One region of the Streptomyces solicathayae genome, then DNA from elsewhere that is predicted to be linked to it. Evidence: riboswitches for the same ligand, from Rfam matches in the RefSeq annotation. Region 1 holds a riboswitch; the other holds the start of a gene.

Region 1 (14,197 bases):
AGGGCCTCCTTGGCCTTGGCGAGGTCCGGCTTGCCGCCGAGCTTGCCATACGGGTCGGCCTTGATGTCCGAGCCCTTGACGCCGGCGGGCAGCATGTTGGTGGCGATGTCGCCACCGGCCTGCGGGCCACCACGCGCGGTCTGCAGGGACTTGGAGTCGGCGGCGTAGATGATCGCCTTGCGGCACTCGATGTTCGGGATCACCGTCTGCGGGAACACCGCGTAACGGATGAAGCCGGTCTGCGGGTTGTCCGCGTTCTCCTTGTGCTGCTGCAGCACCTTGGCGCGGGCGGCCTGGCCGACACCGGTGGCGTTGAGGTCGACGTCGTACTCGCCCTCGATCAGGCGGTTGTCCATGTCGTCGGCGTTCGTGGTGAACGTGACGCTGATCTTGTCCGGCAGGGCCTTGCGGATGGTGTCCGACTTCTGGTCCCACTTGTCGTTGCGGACAAGCTTCATGGCCTTGTTCGGCGTGTAGGACTCGAACTTGTACGGGCCGGAGGAGAACGGCTTCAGACCGTACTGGGCCTTGGTGTCCTTGTCCTGGCGGACCGGGGAGGCGGCGGGCATGGCCAGCATCTGCAGGAAGTCGCTGTTGGCGACCGGCAGCTTGAAGATGATGGTCTTGTCGTCCGGCGTCTCGATCGCCTTCAGACCGAGCTTGTCGGCGGAGGTGTCCTTGTACGGACCGGTGTAGGTCTTCTTCGGGTCGAGGACCTGCTGCAGGTAGATCGGGCCGCCGGAGATGACGTCCTGGGCCCAGATGCGCTCGATGCCGTACTTGATGTCCTTGGAGGTGATGGCCTTGCCGTCCTCCCAGGCGATCCCGTCCCGCAGCTTGAAGGTGTAGGTCAGGCCGTCGGCGGAGATCTGGGGGGCCTCGGCGGCGAGGTCGGGGACCAGCTCGGTGGAGGCGGCGCCCGGCTCGGCCTTGAAGGTGACCAGCTGACGCGTGTAGTAGCGGGCGAAGTCCCACACGAAGCCGTAGTAACCGCGCTGCGGGTCCCACGAGTCGGCCTCCTGCGAGGCGATGAACTTCAGCTCGCCGCCCTTCTTGTCGGAGGCGTTGGCGACCTTGTTCACCGCGGCGTTGAAGCCCGCGGCGCCCTTGTTGCCCTTGTCGCCGCCGGCGTCGCCGCCGCCGCACGCGGTGGTGACCAGCATGGTCGCCGCGGCGAGCAGTGCGCCCGCGGCGAGTCGGCGCCGCGCCGGGCTGTTGAGTGTCATGGGTCTCGCAACCTCCGGAAGTATGGCGGCCGTCGGAAACGGTCCGCCGGTTTGGGGATGTGCCTCCTGTCGACAGCGGCAGGGGCTGGTCTTGCGGTACCGGCGTACGGTCAGCGGGCGCCCTTCGGGTCCAGCGCGTCGCGCACGCCGTCGCCGAAGAGGTTGAACGCCAACACGGTGATGAAGATCGCGAGGCCGGGGATCACCATGAACAGGGGGTCCGATTCATAGGTGTTGACGGCCTTCGACAGCATCTGCCCCCACGAGGCCGTGGGCGGCTTGACTCCCGCGCCGAGGAAGCTGAGGGCCGCCTCGGTCAGGATGTTCGTGGGGATCATCAGCGTCGCGTAGACGGTGATCGGGGCCACCAGGTTGGGCAGCAGCTCCCGGCGCAGGATGTAGAGGCGGCCGGCGCCGAGGCTCTGGGCCGCCTCGACGTACTCGCGGTTGCGCAGCGACAGGGTCTGGCCGCGGACGATGCGTCCGACGTACGGCCAGCCGAAGAAGCCGATGACGACGACCAGGGCGCCGATCCGGATGCTCGAACCACCGAAGCCCAGCAGGTCGTTGGGGAGCACGGAGACCAGGGCGATCGTGAAGAGCAGCTGCGGGAAGGCGAGCATGACGTCCATGACGCGGCTCAGCGCGGCGTCGATCCAGCCGCCGAAGTAGCCGGCGATGATGCCGAGGACCGTGCCGAGCAGGACCGCGAAGAGTGCCGCCAGGAAGGCGACGAGGAGCGAGATCCGGGCGCCGTAGACGATCCGGCTGAACACGTCGCGGCCGTTGACCGGCTCGACGCCCAGTAGGAAGTCGGAGTTGATGCCGCCGTACGGCTCGATCGGCGTGCCGAACAGCGCATCGATCTGGTCCTCGTGGAACTCGTTCGGCGGGTGGCCGAGCAGGCCGACGATGAGCGGCGCGAAGATCGCGACCAGGATCAGGAAGAACACGACGGCGCCGCCGGCGAGGGCCAGCTTGTCCCTCTTGAGGCGAGTCCAGGCGATCTGCCACGGGGAGCGGCCTTCGATCGCTTTGGCGGGGGCTGCGGCCGCGACGTCGACAGCGGCGGTCTCGGCCGCACTCGTGTCGTGCAGTGGTGCCGTCATCGTGGTGAGGACCCCTCTCGGCCGCGGGTGGACGGCCCTTGCCTCGCCGCGGGTGGCGGCGTAGTGGAACTGCTGGTTGGACGCTCGATCACGCGGTCGAACGCCCGGCGTTCCGGGGAGTCTTCAACGGGCTTGCGATCAGCCGCCAGACCTCAAGGTGAATGTTTGCGCAACTGTGATGCGGTCCGCCCACTTCCGTTATGCGGACGGGGAGATCGGCTCAGCGGACCAACTCGGCCGCTATTCGGCCAGAACGGACAAAAGCTCAACCGTCCTGGTGAGACGGGTGATTGGGGTGAAGCGAGCGACCCGAAGGGTCACTGGGGATAGCCGTAACCGGCGGACCCGCGGGACGGCGCGGCGTGCGCCTCGCGGTCGTAGAACGGGCGCGCGGTGGCCCGCAGCCACATCGTCACGGGGTCGTGGTCGTCCGACATCGCGACCGTGGACACCGGCAGCCCGTCGGGCACGGCGGCCACGGACTGCCGCATCATCGCCCGCACGGACTCGACGGAGGCCGGCGAGGTGTCGTACAGGTCGAGACCGATGGCGAGGTACGGGGAGCCGAGCACCGGCTGCACCCAGGCGCGGCGCAACGAGCGGACGGCGGGGGTGCGGTGCGCGTTCTGCGTGAGCAGGGCGTAGAACTGCGGGATCTCGATGGCCGGCTCGGACAGCCTCAGCGGTCCGGCGGGCATCCGGTCCAGACCGGTGGCGATGCGCCGCAGGTCGGCCCACGGGATGCCGACGCCGCCGCCGGGAGCGTGCGGGTTGAGCCAGATGCCCCAGCGGTCGGGGTAGAGGGCGCGGGCGATGTCCTGGCCGGTGACGACCTCGTGGGCGCGGTTCCAGCCGGAGGCGGCCAGCTCCTGGGCGGAGGTGACGCAGGGCGCGTAGCCGAGGCCGTCGACCTGCATGTTCCCGTACTGGGCGTCGGAGGAGCCGGGCTGCCCGTGCCAGAGCAGCATCCAGACCGGTTCCGCGGCCAGCGCGCCGAGCAGCGCCTCGTAGGCGTCGAAGCGGCCGGGAGCGACCTGGCGCATCAGGTGCTCGACCTGGCCGCCGGCCTGTCCGGTCCGGCCGGCCGCAGCGTCGCGCGACGCACTCACCCTGGGTTCCGCCCCCTCTTCCGTCTGCCGTTCGGTTCCGATTATGCGTACACGCGCTGGTAGAAGGGGCGCACCTTGGCCAGCATCCAGTCGGCCACCGGGTCCTGGGCCACGTCGAGCAGGACGATGTTCACCGGCCAGCGGACCTGGACCCGCCCCAGCGCGCGGCCGAGCGCGTCCAACGGCGCGTCGCGGTCGACGCCGTCGTAGACGGAGAGCTGGACGCCGACGAAGAGCGCCGGCTCGCCGCCCTCGACGCTGGCGAGCACGCGGCGGGCGGTGGTGACGACGCCGAGGGCGTCGAACTCGGCGGCCGCGGCGGAGAGGAAGTCGACCGGGTCGTCCTGCCAGTCGGGTTCGAAGAGCCGGACCCGGCCGCCGCTCGCGGGGCCGTCCAGCGGGGTGCGGCCGGTGCGGCACAGCTCGGCGACGGCGGGCGGGGGCAGCGGGACGCCGACGGTGCCGCCGGGGTTCACGGCGATGCCGAGCTGCGGCGGCAGTCCGCGGGCGAAGTCACGGGCGGGGGCGACGGTGTACGCCATGGGGGCGCCGACGCAGGCGTGGAACTGCTGCTCGGAGCTGAAGACGGGGACGTAGGCCGCGCCGTCGATCTCCACGGTGGGCAGGTCGAGGACGGTGCTGTCGGGGCCGCCGCCCTGCGGCAGGGGCACCCATACCTGGCTGCGCCCGAGGACCTCGACGAGACGGGCTCCGGCGGAGGGGGTGCCGAGCGAGGCGGCGAGCGTCTCTTCCAGCTCGTTGCCCGGCCATGCGATGTCCACGTTCTTCCCCTTCGGCGGAGCGTCCTCGGGGCACCTTAACGTCGCGGACCGTCACCGCGGGCACGGTGCCCCCGATTCGGACGGGGTGACGTAGGCCACCGGCGCGGCGGAGGGAGCCCTTCCGCCGCGCCGCCGGTCGGAGCACCGGTCAGGGCTCGCGGCGGAAGGCGATCCGGCGCAGGGCGGTCGCCGCAGGGCGGTCCAGCAGGGTGGTGGTGGCGCAGCCGGCCGGCGGGTGCGGCGACTGCGCGGCGGCGAGCAGCCGGCCGACCGCGTGGCGGTGCCGGCTGAACGCGTACCCGGAGACACCGCGGCCCCGGTCCCGCTGGCCCTCGCGGGCGGTCTCGGGGGTGACGTCGAGCAGGATCAGGTGCATGGCGCGGCCGCGGCGGCGCGCCGCGCGGGCCAGCCAGCCGCGGACCCAGCCCTGGGTGCCGCAGTCGTGCACGATGAGGCTCTCGCCGGAGCGCAGGGCGCTGCGCAGCCCGGCGTAGTGCGCGATCCGGACCAGCGGGCGGTAGACGGCGTACGGCAGGAAGCGCGGCATCTTCGCCTCCCAGCGCTCACGGACGTCCTGCGAGTCGATGGTGCGGTCCTGCGCAGCACGCCGGATCAGCGTCGACTTCCCGCTGCCGGGCAGCCCGGAGACCACCACCACGTCGCCCTCCCGGAAGGCGAGCACACGAGGGCCGCGGCCCTCCCGCTCGCGCAGATCGCGCAGCACGGGCGTGGCCCCGCGCCGTGCGGCGCGCCGCACACGCTGGGCCGGTAGGCCGGTGTTCGTCGCCATCGCGCCGGTTCGCTGCCACGTCATCGCTTCTCCCCCTGCCGGGTCTTTCGGGACCCTTGCCCATGAAGTGTAAAGAGACGGTAATGAGGCACAAGCGATTTGCCGTTCGGATCCCGCATGCAATGATGTGCGCGCCAAGCGCACACAATCACATACTGGCCGCTCGAAGCCGCGCGGGAGAGTCCCGGGCCGGAACTATCCGGCCGGGCGCCGAAGGAGCAAGACCCTCCCTTGAATCTCTCAGGCCCCGATACCGCGTGGACGAGGCAGATCTGAAAAGCGGGCCGCGTCGTCGCGGCCCCACCCAAGGTGCAAGCCGGGGATGCCCCCGGTGAACCTCTCAGGTTCCATGACAGATGGGGAGGATCCGTCCTCACCCGTCATGTATGTCGTGCCCTGCACGCCACGCCCCTGGGACCCGGGAGCCACCCGATGAGCACTGCCCCCCGTCTGACCGCCCTCGATGCCCTGCATCGTTCGCTGGGCGCGACCATGACCGACTTCGCCGGCTGGGACATGCCGCTGCGGTACGGCAGCGAGCGGGACGAGCACAACGCCGTCCGCACCAAGGCCGGTCTCTTCGACCTCTCGCACATGGGCGAGATCACCGTCACGGGCCCGCAGGCCGTCGAGCTGCTCGACTTCGCCCTGGTCGGCAACATCTCCACGGTCGGTGTCGGCCGCGCGCGCTACACGATGATCTGCCAGGAGGACGGCGGCATCCTCGACGACCTGATCGTGTACCGGCTCCAGGAGCAGGAGTACATGATCGTCGCCAACGCCTCCAACGCGCAGGTCGTGCTGGACGCGGTGACCGAGCGGGCGGCCGGCTTCGACGCCGAGGTGCGTGACGACCGCGACGCGTACGCGCTGATCGCCGTCCAGGGCCCGGAGTCCCCCGGCATCCTGAAGTCGCTGACCGACGCCGACCTGGACGGACTGAAGTACTACGCCGGCCTGCCGGGCACGGTCGCCGGGGTCCCCGCGCTGATCGCCCGTACCGGCTACACCGGCGAGGACGGCTTCGAGCTGTTCCTGAAGCCCGAGCACGCCGAGGGCGTCTGGAAGGCGCTGACCGAGGCCGGCGCGCCGGTCGGCCTGGTGCCGTGCGGCCTGTCCTGCCGCGACACGCTCCGCCTGGAGGCGGGCATGCCGCTGTACGGCCACGAGCTGACCACGTCCCTCACCCCGTTCGACGCGGGTCTGGGCCGGGTCGTGAAGTTCGAGAAGACGACGAACGAGGGCCGCTTCGTCGGCCGCGAGGCGCTGGAGAAGGCCGCCGAGCGCGCCGAGACCGCCCCGCCGCGCAAGCTCGTCGGCCTGATCGCCGAGGGCCGCCGGGTGCCCCGCGCCGGTATGCAGGTCGTCGTGGACGGCCAGGTCGTCGGCGAGATCACCTCCGGCGCCCCGTCCCCGACGCTGGGCAAGCCGATCGCCATGGCGTACGTCGACGCCGCCCACGCCGAGCCGGGCACGGCGGGCGTCGGCGTGGACATCCGCGGCACCCACGAGCCCTACGAGGTCGTGGCGCTGCCGTTCTACAAGCGCCAGAAGTGACACTGAGCACGTCTCGTCCCGCAGTCCCCTCCCCGTTCATCAGCACTCCCCCGCGTACAGGAGAATTCAGGTCATGAGCAACGCCAGCAACCCCACGCACCTGCGCTACAGCAAGGAGCACGAGTGGCTGTCGCCCGCCGAGGACGACGTCGCCACGATCGGTATCACCGAGCACGCGGCGAACGCCCTCGGCGACGTCGTGTACGTCCAGCTCCCCGAGGTCGGCGACACGGTGACCGCGGGCGAGACCTGTGGCGAGCTGGAGTCCACCAAGTCGGTCAGCGACCTGTACTCCCCGGTGACCGGCGAGGTCGTCGCCGCGAACCAGGACGTCGTGGACGACCCGTCGCTGGTGAACACGGCTCCCTTCGAGGGTGGCTGGCTCTTCAAGGTGCGCGTCGCGGAGGAGCCGAAGGACCTGCTCTCCGCCGACGAGTACACCGCGTTCTCCGGCAGCTAAGGACCCCTCCCGATGTCGCTTCTGAACACCCCTCTCCACGAGCTGGACCCGGACGTCGCCGCCGCCGTCGACGCCGAGCTCCACCGCCAGCAGTCCACCCTCGAGATGATCGCCTCGGAGAACTTCGCTCCGGTCGCCGTCATGGAGGCGCAGGGCTCGGTCCTCACCAACAAGTACGCCGAGGGCTACCCCGGCCGCCGGTACTACGGCGGCTGCGAGCACGTCGACGTGGCCGAGCAGATCGCCATCGACCGGATCAAGGACCTGTTCGGCGCCGAGTACGCCAACGTCCAGCCGCACTCCGGTGCCTCGGCGAACCAGGCCGCGCTGTTCGCGATCGCCCAGCCGGGCGACACGATCCTGGGCCTGGACCTGGCGCACGGCGGTCACCTGACCCACGGCATGCGCCTGAACTTCTCCGGCAAGCAGTTCGACGTGGTCGCGTACCACGTCGACGAGGCCGGTCTGGTCGACATGGCCGAGGTCGAGCGCCTGGCCAAGGAGCACCGCCCCAAGGTCATCATCGCCGGCTGGTCCGCGTACCCGCGCCAGCTGGACTTCGCCGAGTTCCGCCGGATCGCGGACGAGGTCGAGGCGTACCTGTGGGTCGACATGGCCCACTTCGCCGGTCTGGTCGCCGCGGGTCTGCACCCGAACCCGGTCGAGTACGCGGACGTGGTCACCTCCACGACCCACAAGACCCTGGGCGGCCCGCGCGGCGGCATCATCCTGGCGAAGAAGGAGTTCGCGAAGAAGCTGAACTCCTCGGTCTTCCCGGGCTTCCAGGGCGGCCCGCTGGAGCACGTGATCGCCGCCAAGGCGGTCTCCTTCAAGGTCGCCGCCTCGGAGGAGTTCAAGGAGCGCCAGCAGCGGACGCTGGACGGCGCCCGCATCCTCGCGGAGCGCCTGACGCAGGCGGACGTGACCGAGCACGGCGTGTCGGTCCTGTCCGGCGGCACGGACGTCCACCTCGTCCTGGTCGACCTGCGCAACAGCGAGCTGGACGGCCAGCAGGCCGAGGACCGTCTCCACGAGGTCGGCATCACGGTCAACCGGAACGCGATCCCGAACGACCCGCGCCCGCCGATGGTCACCTCCGGCCTGCGGATCGGCACCCCGGCCCTGGCCACCCGCGGCTTCCAGGCCGAGGACTTCGCCGAGGTCGCCGACGTGATCGCCGAGACCCTCAAGCCCGGCTTCGACGCCGAGGCGCTGAAGGCCCGGGTCACCGCGCTGGCGGACAAGCACCCTCTGTACCCCGGCCTGAAGTAGTTTCGTACCCTTTTGTTACTGGGTTCGTATGTACGGAACCTGCGGGGCACCGCGCACACTGGACAGTGAGCACGGTGCCCCGCCCCGTGTGGACAACGAAAACGATCTCCCCCTCCCCTCCCCGTATCTCTGCACCACCCCGGCAGACAACGGCGTCTACCAGCCCCACAAGGAGTCCCCCGTGGCCATCTCGGTCTTCGACCTGTTCTCGATCGGCATCGGCCCGTCCAGCTCCCACACGGTGGGCCCGATGCGGGCGGCCCGGATGTTCGCGCGCCGGCTGAAGAACGAGGGGCTGCTGGCCCCGACCGCTTCCATACGCGCGGAGCTGTACGGCTCGCTGGGCGCGACCGGCCACGGCCACGGCACCCCGAAGGCGGTCCTGCTGGGCCTGGAGGGCAACTCTCCGCGCACGGTCGACGTCGAGACGGCGGACGAGCAGGTGGAGCGGATCAAGAGCAGCGGCCATATCAACGTGCTGGGCGCGCACGAGATCCCGTTCGACTTCGACGCGGACCTGATCCTGCACCGCCGCAAGGCGCTGCCGTACCACGCCAACGGCATGACGGTCTTCGCGTACGACGCGGACGGCGCGCTGCTCCTGGAGAAGACGTACTACTCGGTGGGCGGCGGCTTCGTCGTCGACGAGACTGCACTTTCCAACGAGGGGGTCGACGGCCAGAGCCCGATCATCCCGGACGACACGGTCCTGAAGTACCCGTTCCGCACCGGCGACGAGCTCCTCCGCATGGCGAAGGAGACCGGCCTGTCGATCTCCGCGATGATGCTGGAGAACGAGAAGGCCTGGCGCACGGAGGACGAGATCCGGGCCGGCCTGCTGGAGATCTGGCGGGTCATGCAGGCCTGCGTCTCGCGCGGCATGTCCCGCGAGGGCATCCTGCCGGGCGGCCTGAAGGTCCGCCGCCGCGCCTCGGCGCTGGCCCGCAAGCTGCGCTCCGAGGGCGACCCGAAGGCGCACGCGATGGAGTGGATCACCCTCTACGCGATGGCCGTGAACGAGGAGAACGCGGCCGGCGGCCGCGTGGTCACCGCCCCGACGAACGGCGCGGCCGGCATCATCCCGGCGGTCCTGCACTACTACATGAACTTCGTGCCCGGCGCGGACGAGGACGGCGTGGTCCGCTTCCTGCTCGCGGCCGGCGCGGTCGGCATGCTCTTCAAGGAGAACGCCTCGATCTCCGGCGCCGAGGTCGGCTGCCAGGGCGAGGTCGGCTCGGCCTGCTCGATGGCCGCCGGCGCGCTGGCCGAGGTCCTCGGCGGCACCCCGGAGCAGGTGGAGAACGCCGCCGAGATCGGCATGGAGCACAACCTGGGCCTGACCTGCGACCCGGTCGGCGGCCTGGTCCAGATCCCCTGCATCGAGCGCAACGGCATGGCCTCGGTGAAGGCCGTCACGGCGGCGAAGATGTCCATGCGCGGCGACGGCAGCCACCTGGTCTCCCTCGACAAGGTCATCAAGACCATGAAGGAGACGGGCGCCGACATGTCGGTCAAGTACAAGGAGACGGCCCGCGGCGGGCTCGCGGTGAACATCATCGAGTGCTGAGGCCCGGACCGGGCGTCACGCGTACGTCGAGGCCCTCATCCCCCGCCGGATGAGGGCCTCGACGACCAACTCCCTTGGCAGGCAAGGGAAGTGGCTCAGGGTGGCCCTACCCAAGGCGTGACCGTGCGTGCATCATGCGGGGATGGAGATCGCCAAGATGGTGCACACCTACGTGGAGACCTTCGTGTGGCCGGGGGTGGTGCTGACGTTCGTGCTCACCTTCCGGAGCCAATTGCGTGAGCTCTTCTCCCGGATGCGCAGGATCGAGACGCTCGGCGGGTCGGCGGAGTTCGAGGCGCGGATCCGAGAGGTGGCGGAGTTCGCCGAGGAGGTGCAGGAGAGGCACCCGTACGGCGTCGCCCCCGGCCGGCAGCGTCCCCACGTCCGGCCCGCCGCCGTCCCTCCGGCACGGAGCGACGAGCCCGCCCCGGACGAGGAGATGCTGCACCGGCTCGTGCCCGAGCGGATCTCGCCCGAGGACCTGGCCGGGGACCGCAGGATCGATCCGCTGCTCGACGATGCGTTCCGGATGGTGGAGAGCCTGCCGGCCACCGCGATCGTCACGGCGCACGCGCGGATGGAATCCCTGGTCTACATGTTCCTGCGGAACCGGAACGGCGACGCGTCCCCCGTCGAGACGTCCTTGGTGGGCGCCCTGGGGCACCTGGGAGTGTCGGCGCGGACGCTTTCGCTGGCGCAACGGCTGGCCGACCTCGGCGACCAGGTGCGCTACGAGAACACCGGGGTCACCCGGGCGGCGGCGATCCAGTACATCGAATCCTGCACGGTGGTGCTCTCAGAGGTTCGCGGCGCGTACGCCTCCTGAGGGCCGGGGAGCGTCGGCAGGCGATCGTCACCGGGCGTAGGACGCCCGGCGACTCGGAGTGCGCGGGCGTCCCGGTGGCCCGGCATCAGGCCTTGTTGAGGTTCGCCCAGAACTCGTCCCAGGAGAGCTTGCCGTCGCCGTTGCCGTCCTGCGGCCGGATCAGGGCCTCGGCGACGGTCTCGGTGACGTTGAAGTCGCCGAGCTGCGCCATGACGCTCTTGTACTCGGCGGCGGTGATGAAGCCGTCACCGTCCACGTCGTACCGGTCGAATGCCTTGCGTGCCGACTCGATGTCCGCCACTGTCCACCCCTTCTTGGTGCGTCTTCTGACGGGGGTCAGGTTATCGGGCGATATCCGGTGTCCGGCCGCCGGGCCTTGGACGATCATGGAGACATGAGCGACGACGTGGCACGGATCCTGGCGGCGGCGGCGAGCGGGGACTTCCCGCCCCCGGACGGTTCGGCGGTGGTCGTCCCGCAGCCGAACCAGCGGGACGCCGGCGTCCTGGCCTTCACCGCCCACTCGGTGATCTTCACGGACGAGGACCCCGAGTGGGTGCACGCGGCGCTCGCCGCGACGGCGGCAGATCCGCTCGCCGCGTCGATGAACCCGGTCTTCCTGACCGCCCTGCTGGCGAAGACCGGCCGCCGCATGAACACCATCGACCTGCTGACCGTCGCCGACGCGCTGCCGGGCGAGCCCGGCGTGGAGCTGCGCGAGATCGAGGACCTGTCGCATCCGCGGGTGGTGCGGGCCCTGAAGTACCGGGACGACGTCCGGGTCTGGACGGCCGACGGCGGGGTGCTGATCCTCGGCCGGGGTGTCGCGGGCCGCTGGGAGGCCGCGATCGAGGTGGACGAGCACGCCCGGCACCAGGGGCTCGGCCGCGCGCTCGCGCGGGCCGCGCGGCACCTCACGCCGGGCCCGGTGGTGTGGGCCCAGCAGTCCCCGGGCAACGCGCGCAGTGTCCGGACCTTCCAGGCCGCGGGCTACCGCCCGGTGGCCTCCGAGGCCCTGTTCGTCGAGGCCTGACCGGCCCCGTTCATCTTTCCGTAACCCGGAAAGACACTTTCACGCCTCAGGCTGACGAGTTCTCGCCAAACAGAGCGCGATCCACTCGTCACTCTCCGGCGTCGCGGGCTAATTTGCATGCCGTCGTCGCCACACCGGGAGCACTGGGCTCCCAGGGACAAGCGACGCGAGGGCGACACATCAAGTGACTCTCATCGAAGACACGTTCACGGTCCGGCCCTTGACCTCCCTCTGCCGACTCCTCTGGGACGAGGGCGATCACGTACTCATCGGCGTCTCCCCCGGCAACAGCTACTTCAACGCCGGCCGCGTCGCCGAACTGACCCGCTGGGCCACCCGCCGCTTCACCGCCGTCGACTTCGTCTACGCGGACCTGCACGTCGCGGAGCTGTTCGCGGCGCTCGGCCACGCCCCGGAGCACGCGGCCCGGCGCGCCGCGAAGGAACTGAAGGCGGTGCGCCGCCGGGTCCTCGCCGGTGTCGAGGCCGCCGGCCCCCCGGGCGGGGCACGCATCAGGGTGCGGGCCCTGTCGGAGTTCGCCGACGACCCCGCGTACGCCCTGCTGCACCGGCGGGTACGGCACTTCCTCGCCACCGACGCGGAGTTCCGCAAGGGCTGCGACGCGATGGTGGAGGCGTTCCTGTCCGGCAAGGCCGACCCGGCCGGCGGGATCACCGCCTCCCAGCGGACGGCATGCCTCGACTACATCGCCGCAGAGCTGCCGTTCTTCCTGGACACCCCCGGCATCCTCGGGGTGCCCTCCTCGGTGTCCTGCTACCACCAGCTGATCCCGCTGACCGAGCTGCTGTACGCCAAGGGCGGCGGTCTGCGCGCCGCGCGCAACCAGGGCTACGCCGTCGTCCACCCTGCCGACGCGGAAGGAGGGTACGAGCATGACCGCCGAGCCGCTTGAGTTCCCGCTGTCCCGGCGCGGCGACGTGCTGCCCCCGGAGTGCGCCGCGCTGCGCGAGAAGACGCCGGTGGCCCGGGTACGGACGCTGACAGGCGACGAGGCCTGGCTGGTGAGCAGCCACCGGCTGGCCCGCCAGGTCCTGGAGGACGATCGCTTCAGCCTCCCGCACACGGCCTCGCCCGGCGCGCCCCGGCAGTACGCGCTGACGATCCCGCCGGAGGTCGTCGACAACATGGGGAGCATCAACAGCGCCGGTCTGCGCGGCGCGGTGATGAAATCGCTCAATCCGCGCGCCGACGGCCTCACGGACTTCCTGAGGGCCACCGCCGACGACCTGATCGACGACCTGCTGGCGCAGGGGCCGCCGGCGGACTTCCGGGCGGGCTTCGCCGACCCGTTCTCGGCGGCGCTGCACTGCCGGGTGATCGGGGTGCCGTTCGCGGAGTGGCGGCGGCTGATGTCGGGCCTCGACATCGCGTTCATGACGAGCGCGGAGCCCTTCGAGGGGGCCCGGCTCAACTGGTACAAGGACCTCGACCTGATGGTCCGCCACCTCAACGCCCCGGCCGAGGAGAACGCCGGCCTCCTCGGCCGGCTCGCCGCGCTGCGCGAGGAGGACCCGGACTCCACGCATCTGACGGACGAGATGCTGGCGACCGTCGCCGTCTCGCTCTTCGGCGCCGGGGCGGTGTCCACGTCCTCCTTCCTGGTGCTCGCGGTCCTCGCACTGCTCCAGCACCCGGAGCTGATCGGGTATCTGCGGGAGCACCCGGACCGGATGGACCGGGCGGTGGACGAGCTGCTGCGCTGGAACCTGTCGATCGGCGACGGGCTGCCCCGGCTCGCGCTGGACGACGTCGAGCTGGGCGAGGTGGTGGTCCGCAAGGGCGAGTTGGTGCTCGTCCTGGTGGAGGCGGCCAACTTCGACCCGGAGGTGTTCACCGACCCCGAGCGGCTGGACCTGGACCGGGAGCACAATCCACACCTGTCCTTCGGCGCGGGGCGGCACTTCTGCCCGGCCACCGCGCTCGGCCGGGCGCACGCGGCGACGGCCCTCGCGGCGCTGGTGGAGCGGCTGCCGGAGCTGCGGCTCGCGGTGCCGGCGGAGCAGCTGGTGTGGCGCACAGGGTTCATCAAGCGGCTGCCGGAACGGCTGCCGGTGCTGTGGTGAGGCCGCGATGAAGGCCGCGGCGAGGCGCTGACGCACGCGGGGCGGCCCCGGCCGGAGGGCCGGGGCCGCCCCGCCGGCGTCAGCGGAAGACGCCGGTGTGGCCCAGCGAGTACCGGCCCGGCTGCGGGTAGACCGCGAGGCCGTGCGGGCCGCCGCCGACCGGGATCCGGGCGAGCTGCTTCCCGGTGGCGGTGTCGATGGCGTACACCTCGGAGTCGTACCGCCCGGACAGCCAGAGCACCTTGCCGTCGGCCGAGACACCGCCCATGTCCGGGGAGCCGCCGTTCGGCAGGTGCCACTTCTTGGTGAGCTTGTTCTGGGCGAAGTCGAAGACCGAGATGCTGCCCTCGCCCCGGTTGGGGATGTACATCTCCTTCGAGTC
Region 2 (14,197 bases), 4.2 Mb from region 1:
ACCACGTCGAGTTCCGTCGGCAGCCCGACGGCGGCTTCACCGTGAGCGACGTCGGCAGCCTCAACGGCACGTACCTCAACCGTGAGCCGATCGAGACGGCGATCCGGCTCAACAACGGCGACGAGGTCCAGATCGGCAAGTACCGGCTGGTGTTCTACTCCAGCCAGCGGGGCGTGTGACCCCTCCGGGAACCCTTCAGGGAAGGTCCATGCTGCGAACACCGACGGGCGGTGCCGGTCACGGCACCGCCACCGCGGGCGACCGGCTGGTCAGCATCGGGACGGTGCTGAACCAGCTGCGCGACGAGTTTCCCGAAGTGACCATCTCCAAGATCCGGTTTCTGGAGGCCGAGGGGCTCGTCGAGCCGCAGCGGACGGCCTCCGGCTACCGCAAGTTCAGCCCGCAGGACGTGGAGCGGCTCGCCCAGATCCTGCGGATGCAGCGTGACCACTACCTGCCGCTCAAGGTGATCCGCGAGCATCTCGACGCGCTCGCCCGGGGCGAGCAGGTCAAACTGCCCTCCCCGAGTCCGCAGCGGGACCTGCTGGACGGAGCCTGGGACCCGGAGCAGGACCGGCCGACGGCGGCGCGGATCGGCCGGGCCGAGCTGCTGGCCGCCGCGGAGGTCACCGAGGCGGAGCTCGCCGAGTGGGAGTCGTACGGGCTCCTCGTTCCGGGGGCCGAGGGCGGCTATGACGCGGAGGCGGTCACCGTCGCCAGACTTGTCGCGGATCTGGGGAGATTCGGTTTGGAACCGCGGCACCTCCGGGCGGTGAAGGCGGCCGCGGATCGCGAGGCCGGACTGGTCGAACAGATGGTCGCACCGCTGCGCCGGCACCGGAATCCGCAGACCAGAGCACATGCGGAGGCCACCGCGAAGGAGCTGGCGGGCCTCTCCGTACGGCTTCACGCGGCACTGGTCCAGACCGCGCTGGGGCTCCGGCTGCCGTGATCTTGGAGGGGCCCGACTATCCAAACCGGTCGGGCACGTCCTAGGGTTGCTGTGTGAACGAGCTCGACGTTGTGGGTGTCCGGGTGGAAATGCCCTCGAACCAGCCGATCGTGCTCCTGCGTGAAGTGGGAGGCGACCGGTACCTCCCCATTTGGATCGGCCCCGGGGAGGCGACCGCGATCGCCTTCGCCCAGCAGGGCATGGCTCCGGCGAGGCCGCTGACGCACGACCTCTTCAAGGACGTCCTGGAGGCGGTGGGCCAGGAGCTCACCGAGGTCCGGATCACCGACCTCCGTGAAGGCGTCTTCTACGCGGAGCTGGTCTTCGCCAGTGGTGTCGAGGTGAGCGCGCGGCCGTCCGACGCGATAGCGCTGGCGCTGCGCACGGGAACGCCGATCTACGGCAGCGACGGCGTCCTGGACGACGCCGGCATCGCGATTCCGGACGAGCAGGAGGACGAGGTGGAGAAGTTCCGCGAGTTCCTCGACCAGATCTCTCCCGAGGATTTCGGCACGAACAGCCAGTGACGGCGGCCGGCCGGCGACCGTCCGGCCGGCTCCGCCGACCTTCGTCCCTCGGGGCGCTTTCAGCGCATTCGAGAAGCCTTTCCCGGCGAGGGACACGGGAAACCACTCTCAGGGTGATTATCACTCGGCGTGCCGAGTGTGGCGATCGTTGACGCACCCCGAGTGACTGCCTACCGTCGAGTGGGCAGGTCAAGGACGGAGGGTCGGCGTGATGAGCAGCGGCGACGGCACGGCAGGGGGCGCTCTCGGACGCACTCCGGGAGACGGCGGGCTGTACCCGCTCCAGGAGGGCGCGGCCGGCACGGGCACCGACATCGGAACCGACACCATCGGATACCGGGGGCCGACCGCGTGCGCGGCGGCCGGCATCACGTACCGGCAGCTGGACTACTGGGCGCGCACCGGGCTTGTGGAGCCCAGCGTCCGGCCCGCGTACGGCTCGGGGACGCAGCGGCTCTACAGCTTTCGCGACGTCGTCGTCCTGAAGATCGTCAAGCGCTTCCTGGACACCGGTGTCGCGCTGCAGAACATCCGTGCAGCGGTGCAGCACCTTCGGGCCCGGGGTTTCCGGGATCTCGAGCGCATGACGCTGATGAGCGACGGCGCGACCGTGTACGAGTGCTCCTCGCCCGACGAGGTGGTGAACCTGCTCCAGGGCGGGCAGGGCGTCTTCGGGATCGCGGTGGGCGTGGTGTGGCGGGACGTCGAGGCGGCGTTGTCGCAGCTGCACGGCGAACGCGTGGACACCGGCGAGACGCTGATCGGACACAACCCGAGCGACGAGCTGGCGCGCCGCCGGCGCGACCGGGCGGTCTGAGCCGGTGACACCCTGAGGGACTCGCACGTCAGTGCGGGTCCCATTGTCAGTGGCGTAGGGCAGCATCGGAGTCGTGAGAGCCGCGCCGACGATCCTGCATCTGGACATGGATGCGTTCTTCGCCGCCGCAGAGCAGGCGGCGAAGCCCAGCCTGCGCGGCAAACCGGTGGTGGTCGGCGGGCTGGGGCCGCGCGGGGTCGTCGCGACGGCCTCGTACGAGGCCCGGCGGTTCGGGGTGCACTCGGCGATGCCGATGGCGCAGGCGCGCCGGCTCGCGCCGAACGCGGCGTATCTGGTGCCCCGGTTCTCGTTGTACCGGTCGGTCAGCGAGCAGGTCATGGAACTCCTCGGCCGGCTGTCGCCGCTGGTCGAGCCGCTGAGCCTGGACGAGGCCTTCGTGGACCTGGAGGCCGGGGGTACGGCCTGGGACGCGGCGAGCGCGCGGGAGGCCGGTGAGCGGCTGCGCAGGGACATTCTCGGTACCACGGGGCTCACGGGGTCGGTGGGGCTGGCGGGGTCGAAGATGATCGCGAAGATCGCCTCGGAGGAGGCCAAGCCGGACGGCCTGGTGCTGATCGAGCCGGGCACGGAGCGCGAGCTGCTGGGGCCGAAGTCCGTACGGATCATCCCGGGGGTCGGGCCGGCCACCGGCGAGCACCTGCGGCGGGCGGGCATGACGACGGTCGCGGACCTGGTGGCGGCCGGCGAGGACGAGCTCGTACGGCTGCTGGGGCGGGCGCACGGGACCTCGCTGCACCGGATGGCCCAGGGCCACGACGACCGGCCCGTGGTGGCCGAGCGGGATGCCAAGTCGGTGTCCGTGGAGGACACCTTCGACGTGGACCTGCACGACCGGGTGCGGATCCGGACCGAGGTGGAACGGCTCGCGGAGCGGTGCGTGGCGCGGCTGCGGGCCTCGGGGCACTCCGGGCGGACGATCGTGCTCAAGGTGCGCCGGTTCGACTTCTCGACGCTCACCCGGTCGGAGACGCTGCGGGGGCCCACGGACGACCACGTCGTCGTACGGGAGGCGGCGGCCAGGCTCCTGGAGGGCGTGGACACCACGGGCGGGGTGCGGCTGCTCGGCGTCGGGGTGAGCGGGCTCGCGGACTACACCCAGGAGGACCTGTTCGCGCAGGCGGGGGCGGCGGAGGCCGCGGAGGAGGCCGACGTGGAGCAGTCCGCCGACGCGTCGGCCGCTCCCACGCCGGAGCCGCCCGCGGAACGGCGGTGGGCGGCCGGGCAGGACGTCCGGCACGCGGAGTACGGCCCCGGGTGGGTGCAGGGGAGCGGGGTCGGACGGGTCACCGTCCGCTTCGAGGTACCGGGGTCGACGGTTCCGGGGCGGGTGCGGACCTTCTTCGTCGACGATCCGGATCTGGAGCGGTCCGAACCGCTGCCGCTGGTGCCGGGCGGGCAGGCGTAGGGGACGTGCCCGGCCTCCGGCCGGTTCCGCGGGCCCCACCCCGATCCGGCCGCCGGCCTCGGCCCGGCCCCGATCCTCCGCTCTGCCCCCTCAGGCCTCGTCCTGGCCGGCCAGCCGACCGAAGTCGCGGACCTCGTGGGGCGCGGGCGGCAGGCTGATGCTGTAGTGGCGGTAGAGCTGGAGCTCCTGCTCCGGCGAGAGGTGGCGGCCCACGCCGAAGTCCGGGGCCTCCTTGATCAGCGCCCGCTCGTACGGGACGTGCAGGCCGTCGCCGGCCAGTTCGCTGGGCTCCAGCGGGACGAACGCGTCCCGGCTGAACAGGCCCGTGCGGACGGCGGCCCACTCCGGGACACCCGTCGCGTCGTCCAGGTACACCTCGTCCACGGTTCCGATCTTGTGTCCGTTGCGGTCGTACGCCTTGCGGCCGATCAGGCTGCGCGGATCGATATCGGTCTGCACGGTCCCTCCACATGGTCGCAACTGCTCTCCAACCACTACGAAAGTGCACAACCGAGATATCGGCCACTTGAGCGATCTGGCGACGCAAGCGCGCTGGTAGGCTGGCTGTGGCTGTCGACCCCGCGCGGGAGAGTCTCCGGGGAATCCTCAGAATCCTCACGGAGACGCCGAAGGAGCAAATCCTCCCCGGAATCTCTCAGGCACCCGTACCGCGCGGACGAGGTCACTCTGGAAAGCAGAGCGGAAGCCCGACGGCACCCGCTCTCACCGACGGTGAAAGCCGGCCCGCCCCCACGCGGTGCCGGTGAAGCTCTCAGGTTGAGATGACAGAGGGGGAGGCCGTCCGGGCACCCGCGCCGTGGTGCCCCTTCAGGGTCGTGACAGACCAGGAGGCCTCCGCCATGACCGCCAACCGCCCCCCGCTCTCCGTTCTCGAACAGGGCATCCCCTTCGAGCAGCGGCACATCGGGCCCGACGCCGAAGCCCGGGCCAAGATGCTCGCGCAGGTCGGATACGGCTCCCTCGACGAGCTCACCGCCGCCGCGGTGCCGGACGTGATCAAGAGCGCCGAGGCCCTGGGCCTGCCGGCCGCCCGCACCGAGGCCGAGGTCCTGGCCGAGCTGCGCGAGCTGGCCGACCGCAACCAGGTCCTCGCCCCGATGATCGGCCTCGGCTACTACGGCACCTTCACGCCGCCGGTCATCCTGCGCAACGTCATGGAGAACCCCGCCTGGTACACGGCGTACACGCCGTACCAGCCGGAGATCTCGCAGGGCCGCCTGGAGGCGCTGCTCAACTTCCAGACCATGGTCGCCGACCTCACGGGTCTGCCCACCTCCGGCGCCTCGCTGCTCGACGAGGGCACCGCCGCCGCCGAGGCCATGTCGCTCTCCCGCCGCGTCGGCAAGGTCAAGAACGGCGTCTTCCTGGTCGACGCCGACGCCCTGCCGCAGACCGTCGCCGTGATCGAGACCCGCGCCGAGCCGACCGGTGTCGAGGTCGTCGTCGCGGACCTCTCCGCCGGCATCCCCGCCGAGATCGCCGAGCGCGGCGTCTTCGGCGTGCTGCTCCAGTACCCGGGTGCCTCCGGCGCCGTCCGGGACATCAAGCCGGTCATCGACCAGGCCCACGAGCTCGGCGCGATCGTCACCGTCGCCGCCGACCTGCTCGCCCTCACCCTGCTCACCTCGCCCGGCGAGCTCGGCGCCGACATCGCCGTCGGCACCACCCAGCGCTTCGGCGTCCCGATGGGCTTCGGCGGCCCGCACGCCGGCTACATGGCCGTCCAGGACAAGCACGCCCGGTCGCTGCCCGGCCGCCTCGTCGGCGTCTCCGTGGACGCCGACGGCAACCGCGCGTACCGCCTGGCCCTGCAGACCCGCGAGCAGCACATCCGCCGCGAGAAGGCCACCAGCAACATCTGTACCGCGCAGGTGCTGCTCGCCGTCATGGCGGGCATGTACGCCGTCTACCACGGTCCCGACGGCCTGAAGACGATCGCGCAGCGCACCCACCGCTATGCGGCGATCCTCGCCGCGGGCCTGAAGGCCGGTGGCGTGGAGCTCACCACCGGTGCCTTCTTCGACACCCTCACCGCCCGCGTCCCGGGCAAGGCGGACGAGGTCGTCGCCGCCGCCCGCGAGGCAGGCGTCAACCTGTACCGCGCCGACGCGGACCACGTCTCGATCTCCTGCGACGAGACCACCGGCCGCGCGCAGCTCGCCGCCGTCTGGAGCGCCTTCGGCGTCGCCGGCGACGTCGAGGCCCTCGACGCCGTCACCGAGGACGCGCTGCCCGTCGACGCGCTCCGCTCCGACGTGTACCTGACCCACCCGGTCTTCCACGCGCACCGCTCCGAGACCGCGATGCTGCGCTACCTGCGCAAGCTCGCCGACCGCGACTACGCGCTCGACCGCGGCATGATCCCGCTCGGCTCCTGCACGATGAAGCTGAACGCGACCACCGAGATGGAGCCGGTGACCTGGCCCGAGTTCGGCCAGATCCACCCGTTCGCGCCGGTCGAGCAGGCGCAGGGCTACCTCACGCTCATCACCGAGCTGGAGGAGCGCCTCGCCGAGGTCACCGGGTACGACAAGGTGTCCATCCAGCCCAACGCCGGTTCGCAGGGCGAGCTGGCCGGTCTGCTGGCCGTCCGCGCCTACCACCGCGCCAACGGCGACGAGCAGCGCACGGTGTGCCTCATCCCGTCCTCCGCGCACGGCACCAACGCCGCCTCCGCGGTGATGGCCGGCATGAAGGTCGTCGTCGTCAAGACCGCCGACGACGGCGAGGTCGACGTCGAGGACCTGCGCGCCAAGATCGCCCAGTACCGCGACGAGCTGTCCGTGCTGATGATCACCTACCCGTCCACGCACGGTGTCTTCGAGGAGCACGTCGCCGATATCTGCGCCGAGGTCCACGAGGCCGGCGGCCAGGTGTACGTCGACGGCGCCAACCTCAACGCGCTGGTCGGTCTCGCCAAGCCGGGTCACTTCGGCGGCGACGTCTCGCACCTCAACCTGCACAAGACCTTCTGCATCCCGCACGGCGGCGGCGGCCCGGGCGTCGGCCCGGTCGGCGTCCGTGCGCACCTCGCCCCGTACCTCCCGAACCACCCGCTCCAGCCGACCGCCGGCCCGGAGACGGGCGTCGGCCCGATCTCGGCCGCCCCGTGGGGCTCGGCCGGCATCCTGCCGATCTCCTGGTCGTACGTCCGCCTGATGGGCGGCGAGGGCCTCAAGCGCGCCACCCAGGTCGCGGTGCTCGCGGCGAACTACATCGCCAAGCGCCTGGAGCCGCACTACCCGGTGCTCTACACCGGCCCGGCCGGGCTGGTCGCGCACGAGTGCATCGTCGACATCCGCCCGCTGGCCAAGGCCACCGGCGTCAGCGTCGACGACATCGCCAAGCGCCTGATCGACTACGGCTTCCACGCGCCGACCATGTCGTTCCCGGTCGCCGGCACGCTGATGATCGAGCCGACCGAGTCCGAGGACCTCACCGAGCTCGACCGCTTCTGCGACACGATGATCGCGATCCGCGCCGAGATCGAGAAGGTCGCCTCGGGCGAGTGGCCCGCCGACGACAACCCGCTCGTCAACGCGCCGCACACCGCGGCCGCGCTGGGCGGCGAGTGGAACCACGCTTACAGCCGCGACGTGGCCGCCTTCCCGGCCGGTGTCTCGGCCGCGGACAAGTACTGGCCGCCGGTGCGCCGCATCGACGGTGCCTTCGGTGACCGCAACCTGGTCTGCTCCTGCCCGCCGCTGGACGAGTACGACAACTGAGCATGAGTGAAGGGCCGGTCCGGAGATCCTCTCCGGGCCGGCCCTTCGTCGTGTGCGTGCCCGTGCGCGGTGTGCCGGGCGGCCCCCTCAGGCCGCCTTGGCCACCTGCCCGGCCGTCAACGGCCGGTGCGGCGCGATGATCTGGCCGTCCGGCAGCAGCTCACCGGTGTCCTCGAAGAGCAGGACCCCGTTGCACAGGAGGCTCCAGCCCTGCTCCGGGTGGTGAGCCACCAGGCGGGCCGCCTCCCGATCGGCGGAGTCGGCGGTGGGACAGGCGGGCTGATGCTGGCACATGGATGGGTTCTTTCGCTGCGTGGTGGTGAGTGTCCTGCGGCTCGATGCGGTGTTCATGGCCGCCCCCCGTGGTCGGTTCGGTCCGGTCCCAGTCTTCCCCTACGGACGTCGATCCGCAGGGATTTCGCGGCAGCTGTTCCTATTGCAAGAAGACGTATCACCCGCCCGGGCGGTTCAACTCAACTGCACGGTCTCTTCGGGTGGTTCGCAGTGGTCCCGGCGGGCTAGTCCGTACGGGCCATCCGGGCGCACAACTGTGCCCCGCGGCCGGGGCGGCCGCGGGGCGGGGGTTCGGACGGGGTCCGAGGCGGGGCGTGGGATGCCGGTCCTGGCGGCTCAGGCCGCGGGGGCCGGGGTGCCGAACAGCGGTGCGGGCGCCAGGCGCAGGGTCAGGACGGGCAGCAGATCGGCGACGCGGTGCGGCCGGTGGGCGGCGATGCCGGGGGGCGCGGGCGCCAGGGGGATGAGCAGGTCGGCCGGGTCGGGGGCGCCGTCGGCCCCGTCGGCCTCGGTGTCGCCGTGCAGCCAGAGGGTCAGCATGTACAGCTCGGGGACGGAGAGCAGCCGCGGCTGGTACGTCCCGGGCAGCGAGTCCGCCTGGAGCAGGGCGCGTTCGGTGGCGGCGAGGTAGGGGCCCTCGAAGAAGTGCGAGAAGGCCCAGCCGTCGGGCGTGAGGAGGGTGTCTCCGGCCGCGACGGCGCGTTCGGGGCCGCGGATCAGGAACCGCCAGCCGGCGAGCCGGGTGCGCGGGGTGCCTGCGGGCGGGGCGACCTGGTCCCGTACGTCCAGTACGTGTACGGGCAGAGGGAGTTCGGGGCTCAGCGGTCCCTGGGCGGACCGCAGGGAGGGAGTTCGTGCTTCGCGGACGGCGGTGGGGGAACCGAGGGCCGCGAGGACACTGCGCAGGGCCGGCGCGGGAGCCGGGGAGGGCTGAAGCATGATGGGTCGCCTCTCGCTCAAGAGACAAGGGTGATGCGGGCAGTCGCGGACGGCGCTGTCGGCTGCGGGACATGAGACATGACCGGGCGCCGACTCTCTCTGCCTCGTCCGCGGAGTTTATACGACGCCTGTTCACACAGTGTTTCCGCTAGCCGCGCTCGATATTCCGGGCAAGGCGCAATCAGGCCTTGTTCTCAAGGCGATTCAACGCCCTTTCGCCGAACGCGGGTCCGCTGCCTGCGACTTCTCCGTCGCGACGGACGGCCGAATGGGACCGGTGCCGGATTACGCGCGGGGTGCGGAATATGCATGGTGCTTCGTGCCCGGGGTAAGTGCCGGACGGCTCGACGTTCACAGCCTACCGTCCGATCGGTTCTCGCGCAGGCGTTATGGATCAGTCAGTCGGGGCATTATCGTCCGTGACGCGAGCGACTTCAGCCGCGGGCCGCGCACTCGAGGAGGGACCCTCCGATGGGGGAGAAGGTCGTGGCAGACGGGTTCGACCTGTCCGATCGGCAGAAATACCGAAGGAAGTTGCAGCAGTGCCTGGCGGGACTGGCGCGACTGCTGGCGGAGAAGAGGTTCGATCGGCCGAGGAATCTGATGGGGCTGGAGATCGAGCTGAATCTCGCCGGCGCCGACGGCATGCCCCGCATGATGAATGCCGAGGTCCTCGAGCGCATCGCCAGCCGCGATTTCCAGACGGAACTCGGCATGTTCAACCTCGAGGTGAACATCGCCCCGCACCGGCTCGGCGGACGCGTCTTCGATCAACTGGCGGAGGAACTCCGGGCCGGTCTGGGATATGCCGACCGCAAGGCCCGGGAAGTGGACGCCGGCGTTCTCATGATCGGAATTCTTCCGACGCTGGAACAGCGTGACATGGTCACCGGGAACCTCTCCGCCGTGGACCGTTACCTGCTTCTCAACGATCAGATCGTGGCCGCCCGGGGCGAGGACTTCGCGCTGGACATAGAGGGGGTGGAGCGGCTGCGCTGCAGTACCTCCTCGATCGCCTCCGAAGCGGCCTGTACGTCCGTGCAGTTGCACCTCCAGGTCACCCCCGCGCGGTTCGCCGCGGTGTGGAACGCGGCGCAGGCGGCGGCGGCGGTCCAGGTCGCCGTGGGGGCCAACGCGCCGTTCCTGTTCGGGCGCGAGTTGTGGCGGGAGTCGCGGCCACCGCTGTTCCAGCAGGCGATCGACACCCGGCCGCCGGAGCTCCAGGCGCAGGGGGTGCGTCCGCGGACCTGGTTCGGGGAGCGCTGGGTGGACTCGGCGTACGACCTCTTCGAGGAGAACCTGCGGTACTTCCCGCCGCTGCTGCCGCTGATGGACGACGAGGATCCGCTCCGGGTCCTGGACGAGGGCGGCGTGCCGTCGCTGCAGGAGCTGGTGCTGCACAACGGGACGGTCTACCGCTGGAACCGGCCGGTGTACGGGCTCGTGGACGGCGTGCCGCACCTGCGGGTGGAGAACAGGGTGCTGCCGGCCGGGCCGACGGTCGAGGACGTGGTCGCCAACGCGGCGTTCTACTACGGCCTGGTCCGCGCGCTCGCCGACGACCCGCGTCCGGTCTGGAAGCGGCTGTCCTTCGCCGACGCGGCCGACAACTTCGACACGGCCTGCCGGTACGGGGTCGAGGCGGAGCTGCGCTGGCCACGGCCGGGCAGGGGCGGCGGTGTCGCGACCGTACCGGCCGTGAAGCTCGTACGGGACGAACTGCTGCCGCTCGCCGCGGCCGGGCTCGACGCGTGGCAGATCGACCCGGCCGACCGCGACCACTACCTCGGCATCGTCGAGGAGCGCTGCCGGCGGCGGACCAACGGCGCGGCCTGGCAGGCCGAAACGTTCCACCGGGCGCGGGCGGCGGGGCTCGGCCGGCAGGAGGCGCTCGCCGCGATGACCCGCCGCTACACCGAGCTGATGCACACCGGTGAACCGGTGCACACCTGGCCGGTGGGACTCGGCGGCCAGGGCGCGTCGGGCGGATCGGAGCCGCGCGGAGCCTAGGGCGCGTTCGCCGCGGCCCGGGCGGTGTCGCCCGCGGTCATGATGGCCTTCAGGATCACCACCTGGATCTCCGCAGGGTCGCTCACCTGGTAGCCCGCGCCGCCCGTCGTCCTGGCGATCTCGTGGATGTCGTCGCGGTCGGCGTCCGGGCCGACCGCGATCGCGATCAGCGGGACGGGGCGCTGCGGGTCGGCGAGTGCCTGGAGGCGCGAGATCAGGGCGGCGCGGCCGATGCTCGCCTGGTCCTGGTTCGACCCGTCCGTCAGGATCACCACCGCGTTGAACTTGCCGGGCACGTACCCCTTCTGGGCCTCCTGCCAGGCCGCGAGCGTGGTGTCGTACAGCCCGGTGGCCCCGCCGGGCACGGGGGCGAGCCGCGCGAAGGCCGCGTTCAGCCGGGCGCGGTGGGTGGTGCCGCCGCGGACGGGGCTCCCGAGTTCGGCGGTCGGCACCAGTCGGCGGTAGTCGCGGTCGCCGTCGAGCGTGGTGGCGAAGTCCCACAGCCCGACCTCGTCCTCCGCCGTGAACTGGCGGAGCGCCTGGATCAGCGAGGCCTTGGTGACGTCCATCCGCGACTGCCCGTCCCGCCCCGGCACAGGCGCCGCCATCGAGCCGGACGCGTCCACGACGGTGGTCAGCCGGGCGCTCTGGACGGTGATGGTCCACATGCCCAGGGTCTGCGCGATCAGCTCGGAGGACGGCCGGCCCGCGGGCCCGGCGGAGGCCTGCGCGTACGGCTGCGGCGCCTGCCCGCCCGCGGTGCGGACCAGGGAGTCGGTCGCGGCGGCGGGGGCGTCGGCGGTGCGGAACCCGTGCTTCTGCAGCACGTCGAGCGCGTCGCGATTGCCGAGCAGGCCCATGAACCGCACCGCCGCCCGGCTCTGGTCGGTGGACTGCCTCCGCTCGTCGACGAGGTGGTACGGGTAGTCCAGCCGCGGCACCCCGTCGCTGGGGTAGAGGAGCCGCAGGTCCTTGTCGTCGGAGGTCTTCCGGTTGTGCGTGAAGGCGGCCTGTTCGGAGAGGAACACGGCGTCGTTGCGGTCCGCACGGGACGCGTCCGCCGGGTCGAGGGCGAGGGTGCGCGGCACCGCGCCGTCGGTGTCGCTGGTCCGGGCGGAGAGGGCCTTCGCGGTGGCGGCGATCCGGGTGTCGCTCTCCGGGCCCCGGGTGGACACGGATATTCCGGCGAGCGCCAGCAGGCCGGTGGCGCTGCGCGCCGGGTCCGCCGAGCCGAGCCGCAGCTTGCCGGGCTCGCCGGCCAGGGCGGCGAGCTGCGCCCAGGAGTGGGTGCGGGACGGCCAGCCGAGGGTGCGGGCGGCGGCCGGCGCGGTGGCGAGCGTGACGGGGGAGGAGGCCACGCCGCCCGCGGAGAGCAGTGGCACGCCGTCCCCGCTGCCCTTGGCGCGCTCGGTCCACACGGAGGAGTCGGCGATCCACACGTCGAAGTCGGGCGTGTTCCGCGCGGTCGCCAGCGAGGTGGCCACCACGGAGTTCTCGCGGGCGGTCACCCGCACGTCCAGGCAGTTGCCGTCGGAGGTGACGCGCTGCGCGCGGAGGTCGTCGGCGATCTCCCGGAGCGCCGGGGCGATGTCGGGGGAGGCGACGACGTCGAGGCGGCCGCCCGCGTCGTCGCAGTCGGGCCCGGTGGAGAGCAGTCCGTTGCGGGCGGCGAGGCCGACGCCGCCGGCGACGGCCAGGACGAGCACGGTGGCGAGCGCGACGGTGCGGCGGCGCAGCCGCCCACCGCCCGCGCCGTCCCCTCCTCCGGTTCCGCCGGTCTGTCCCGTTGCTCCGGCTCCCGCTGCCCCGGCTGCCCTGGCGGGCCGGTCGTCGGGCAAGCTGTGACGTCCCATGGCGGTGGAACCCTCCTTGAACCTTGAGCCTTGAATCCTGAACAAGGCCGAGCAGGCGAAAGGGGACCTCGCCGTCGGATTGACGCGGGTCCCCGGCCTGTCGCGCGCGGTCTTCGGAATTGCATTCGAGACCCTAGCGGGACGGAATGGGGCCCGAGGGGTGAATGGCGAACTGGAGGCAGGTGTGCAGACAGAGTCGGGTGCGGTGGCCGATTCTCTTCCCCCGGAGGGGTTCTCGCGGAAGATCCTGCGGTCCGAGACCTTGCTGGTCCTCGCGCTCTCGCTGGGTGCGAGCGGTGTGTCGGCGCTGATCAGCTTCATCGGCTCGGTGACCAAGCCGGGTGGTCTGAAGGACCAGGCCGCGACGCTCAACGGCTCGTACGCTCCGGGGCGGCCGTGGCTGGATCTGGCCTGGCAGCTCTTCGGCATCGCGAGCGCCCTGGTGCCCGTCGCGCTGGTGGCGCATCTGCTCATGCGCGAAGGCACCGGGATGCGGGCGATCGGCTTCGACCGCACACGGCCGTGGCAGGACCTGGGGCGCGGCACCCTGGTGGCGGCCGGCATCGGGAGTGCCGGGCTCGCCTTCTATCTGGTGGCGCGCACGGCCGGGTTCAACCTGACGGTGGTGCCGGAGGCGCTCCCCGACGTGTGGTGGAAGTACCCGGTGCTGATCCTCTCGGCGGTGCAGAACGCCGTCCTGGAAGAGGTCATCGTGGTCGGCTATCTGCTGCGCAGACTGGGCCAGTTGGGGTGGACGCCGGTGGCGGCGCTCGCGGCGAGTTCGGTGCTGCGCGGCTCGTACCACCTGTACCAGGGGATCGGCGGCTTCATCGGCAACATGGTGATGGGCGTGGTGTTCGTGCTGCTCTACCGCAGGTGGGGCCGGGTGGGGCCGCTGGTGGCGGCGCATGCCCTGCTCGACATCGTCGCCTTCGTCGGTTACGGGCTGCTGGCAGGGAAGGTGGACTGGCTGCCGACCGTGTGACCGGGCGGGAGCGGAGAAGGGGCGTACGGCAACGGCCGTACGCCCCTTCTCCGTTTCCCGGCGTCACCCGTTTCCCGGTGCCACCGGCGTCCCGGCGTCCCCGGTTCAGACGTTCAGGTCGCCCTCGATCACCGACACCGCGTGCCCGTTGAGCAGCGTGCGGTCTCCGCGGAGCCGGGTGCGGACGATGCCGGTGCGGGCGCCGCCCTGCCGTCCGGTGAGGTCCTCGCGCCCGAACCGGGCCGACCAGAAGGGGGCGAGGGCGGTGTGCGCGCTGCCGGTGACCGGGTCCTCGTCGATGCCCACGCCCGGGAAGAAGCCGCGCGAGACGAAGTCGTAGCCACGCTCGGGCCGTTCGGCGGGCGCCGTGACGATGACGCCGCGGTCGGAGAGGTCCTTCAGCGCCGCGTGGTCCGGGGTGAGCCCCCGTACGGTCTCCTCGTCCTCCAGCTCGACGACGAGGTCGCCGATGTGCGCGGAGGTGTCGTGCACCGAGACCACGTCGGCACCGAGGGCCTCGGTGAGCCGGTCGGGCACCGGGACCGGCTTCAGGTCCGAGGTGGGGAAGTCCATGGTGATCGTCCCGTCGGCCTCGGCGGTCGCCCCGAGGATGCCGCAGCGTGCCGCGAACCGCAGGGTCCCCTCGGC

The links. Region 1 has a riboswitch for glycine ahead of gcvT (glycine cleavage system aminomethyltransferase GcvT). Riboswitches for the same ligand answer to the same signal wherever they lie in the genome.
Region 2: it holds a riboswitch for glycine, as region 1 does, so the genes downstream of both, gcvP (aminomethyl-transferring glycine dehydrogenase) here and gcvT (glycine cleavage system aminomethyltransferase GcvT) in region 1, are expected to answer to the same signal.

What each region holds. Positions count from the first base shown of each region.
Region 1 covers NZ_CP137573.1:2,526,310-2,540,506, forward strand. The annotation lists gene R2D22_RS11300 (ABC transporter substrate-binding protein) at 1-1,226, opposite strand, end outside; gene R2D22_RS11305 (ABC transporter permease) at 1,337-2,335, opposite strand; gene R2D22_RS11310 (enhanced serine sensitivity protein SseB C-terminal domain-containing protein) at 2,653-3,444, opposite strand; gene R2D22_RS11315 (enhanced serine sensitivity protein SseB) at 3,486-4,226, opposite strand; gene R2D22_RS11320 (AAA family ATPase) at 4,375-5,040, opposite strand; glycine riboswitch at 5,181-5,282, shown strand; gene gcvT (glycine cleavage system aminomethyltransferase GcvT) at 5,449-6,573, shown strand; gene gcvH (glycine cleavage system protein GcvH) at 6,647-7,033, shown strand; gene glyA (serine hydroxymethyltransferase) at 7,046-8,305, shown strand; gene R2D22_RS11340 (L-serine ammonia-lyase) at 8,487-9,872, shown strand; gene R2D22_RS11345 (hypothetical protein) at 10,015-10,698, shown strand; gene R2D22_RS11350 (EF-hand domain-containing protein) at 10,784-10,999, opposite strand; gene R2D22_RS11355 (GNAT family N-acetyltransferase) at 11,093-11,731, shown strand; gene R2D22_RS11360 (tRNA-dependent cyclodipeptide synthase) at 11,916-12,644, shown strand; gene R2D22_RS11365 (cytochrome P450) at 12,625-13,815, shown strand; gene R2D22_RS11370 (YncE family protein) at 13,895-14,197, opposite strand, start outside.
Region 2 covers NZ_CP137573.1:6,740,136-6,754,332, forward strand. The annotation lists gene R2D22_RS31220 (FHA domain-containing protein) at 1-179, shown strand, start outside; gene ftsR (transcriptional regulator FtsR) at 209-952, shown strand; gene R2D22_RS31230 (bifunctional nuclease family protein) at 1,006-1,479, shown strand; gene R2D22_RS31235 (MerR family transcriptional regulator) at 1,691-2,296, shown strand; gene R2D22_RS31240 (DNA polymerase IV) at 2,370-3,722, shown strand; gene R2D22_RS31245 (PRC-barrel domain-containing protein) at 3,813-4,181, opposite strand; glycine riboswitch at 4,297-4,403, shown strand; gene gcvP (aminomethyl-transferring glycine dehydrogenase) at 4,583-7,468, shown strand; gene R2D22_RS31255 (DUF5999 family protein) at 7,556-7,762, opposite strand; gene R2D22_RS31260 (hypothetical protein) at 8,099-8,701, opposite strand; gene R2D22_RS31265 (glutamate-cysteine ligase family protein) at 9,173-10,711, shown strand; gene R2D22_RS31270 (substrate-binding domain-containing protein) at 10,708-12,564, opposite strand; gene R2D22_RS31275 (CPBP family intramembrane glutamic endopeptidase) at 12,770-13,549, shown strand; gene R2D22_RS31280 (PhzF family phenazine biosynthesis protein) at 13,655-14,197, opposite strand, start outside.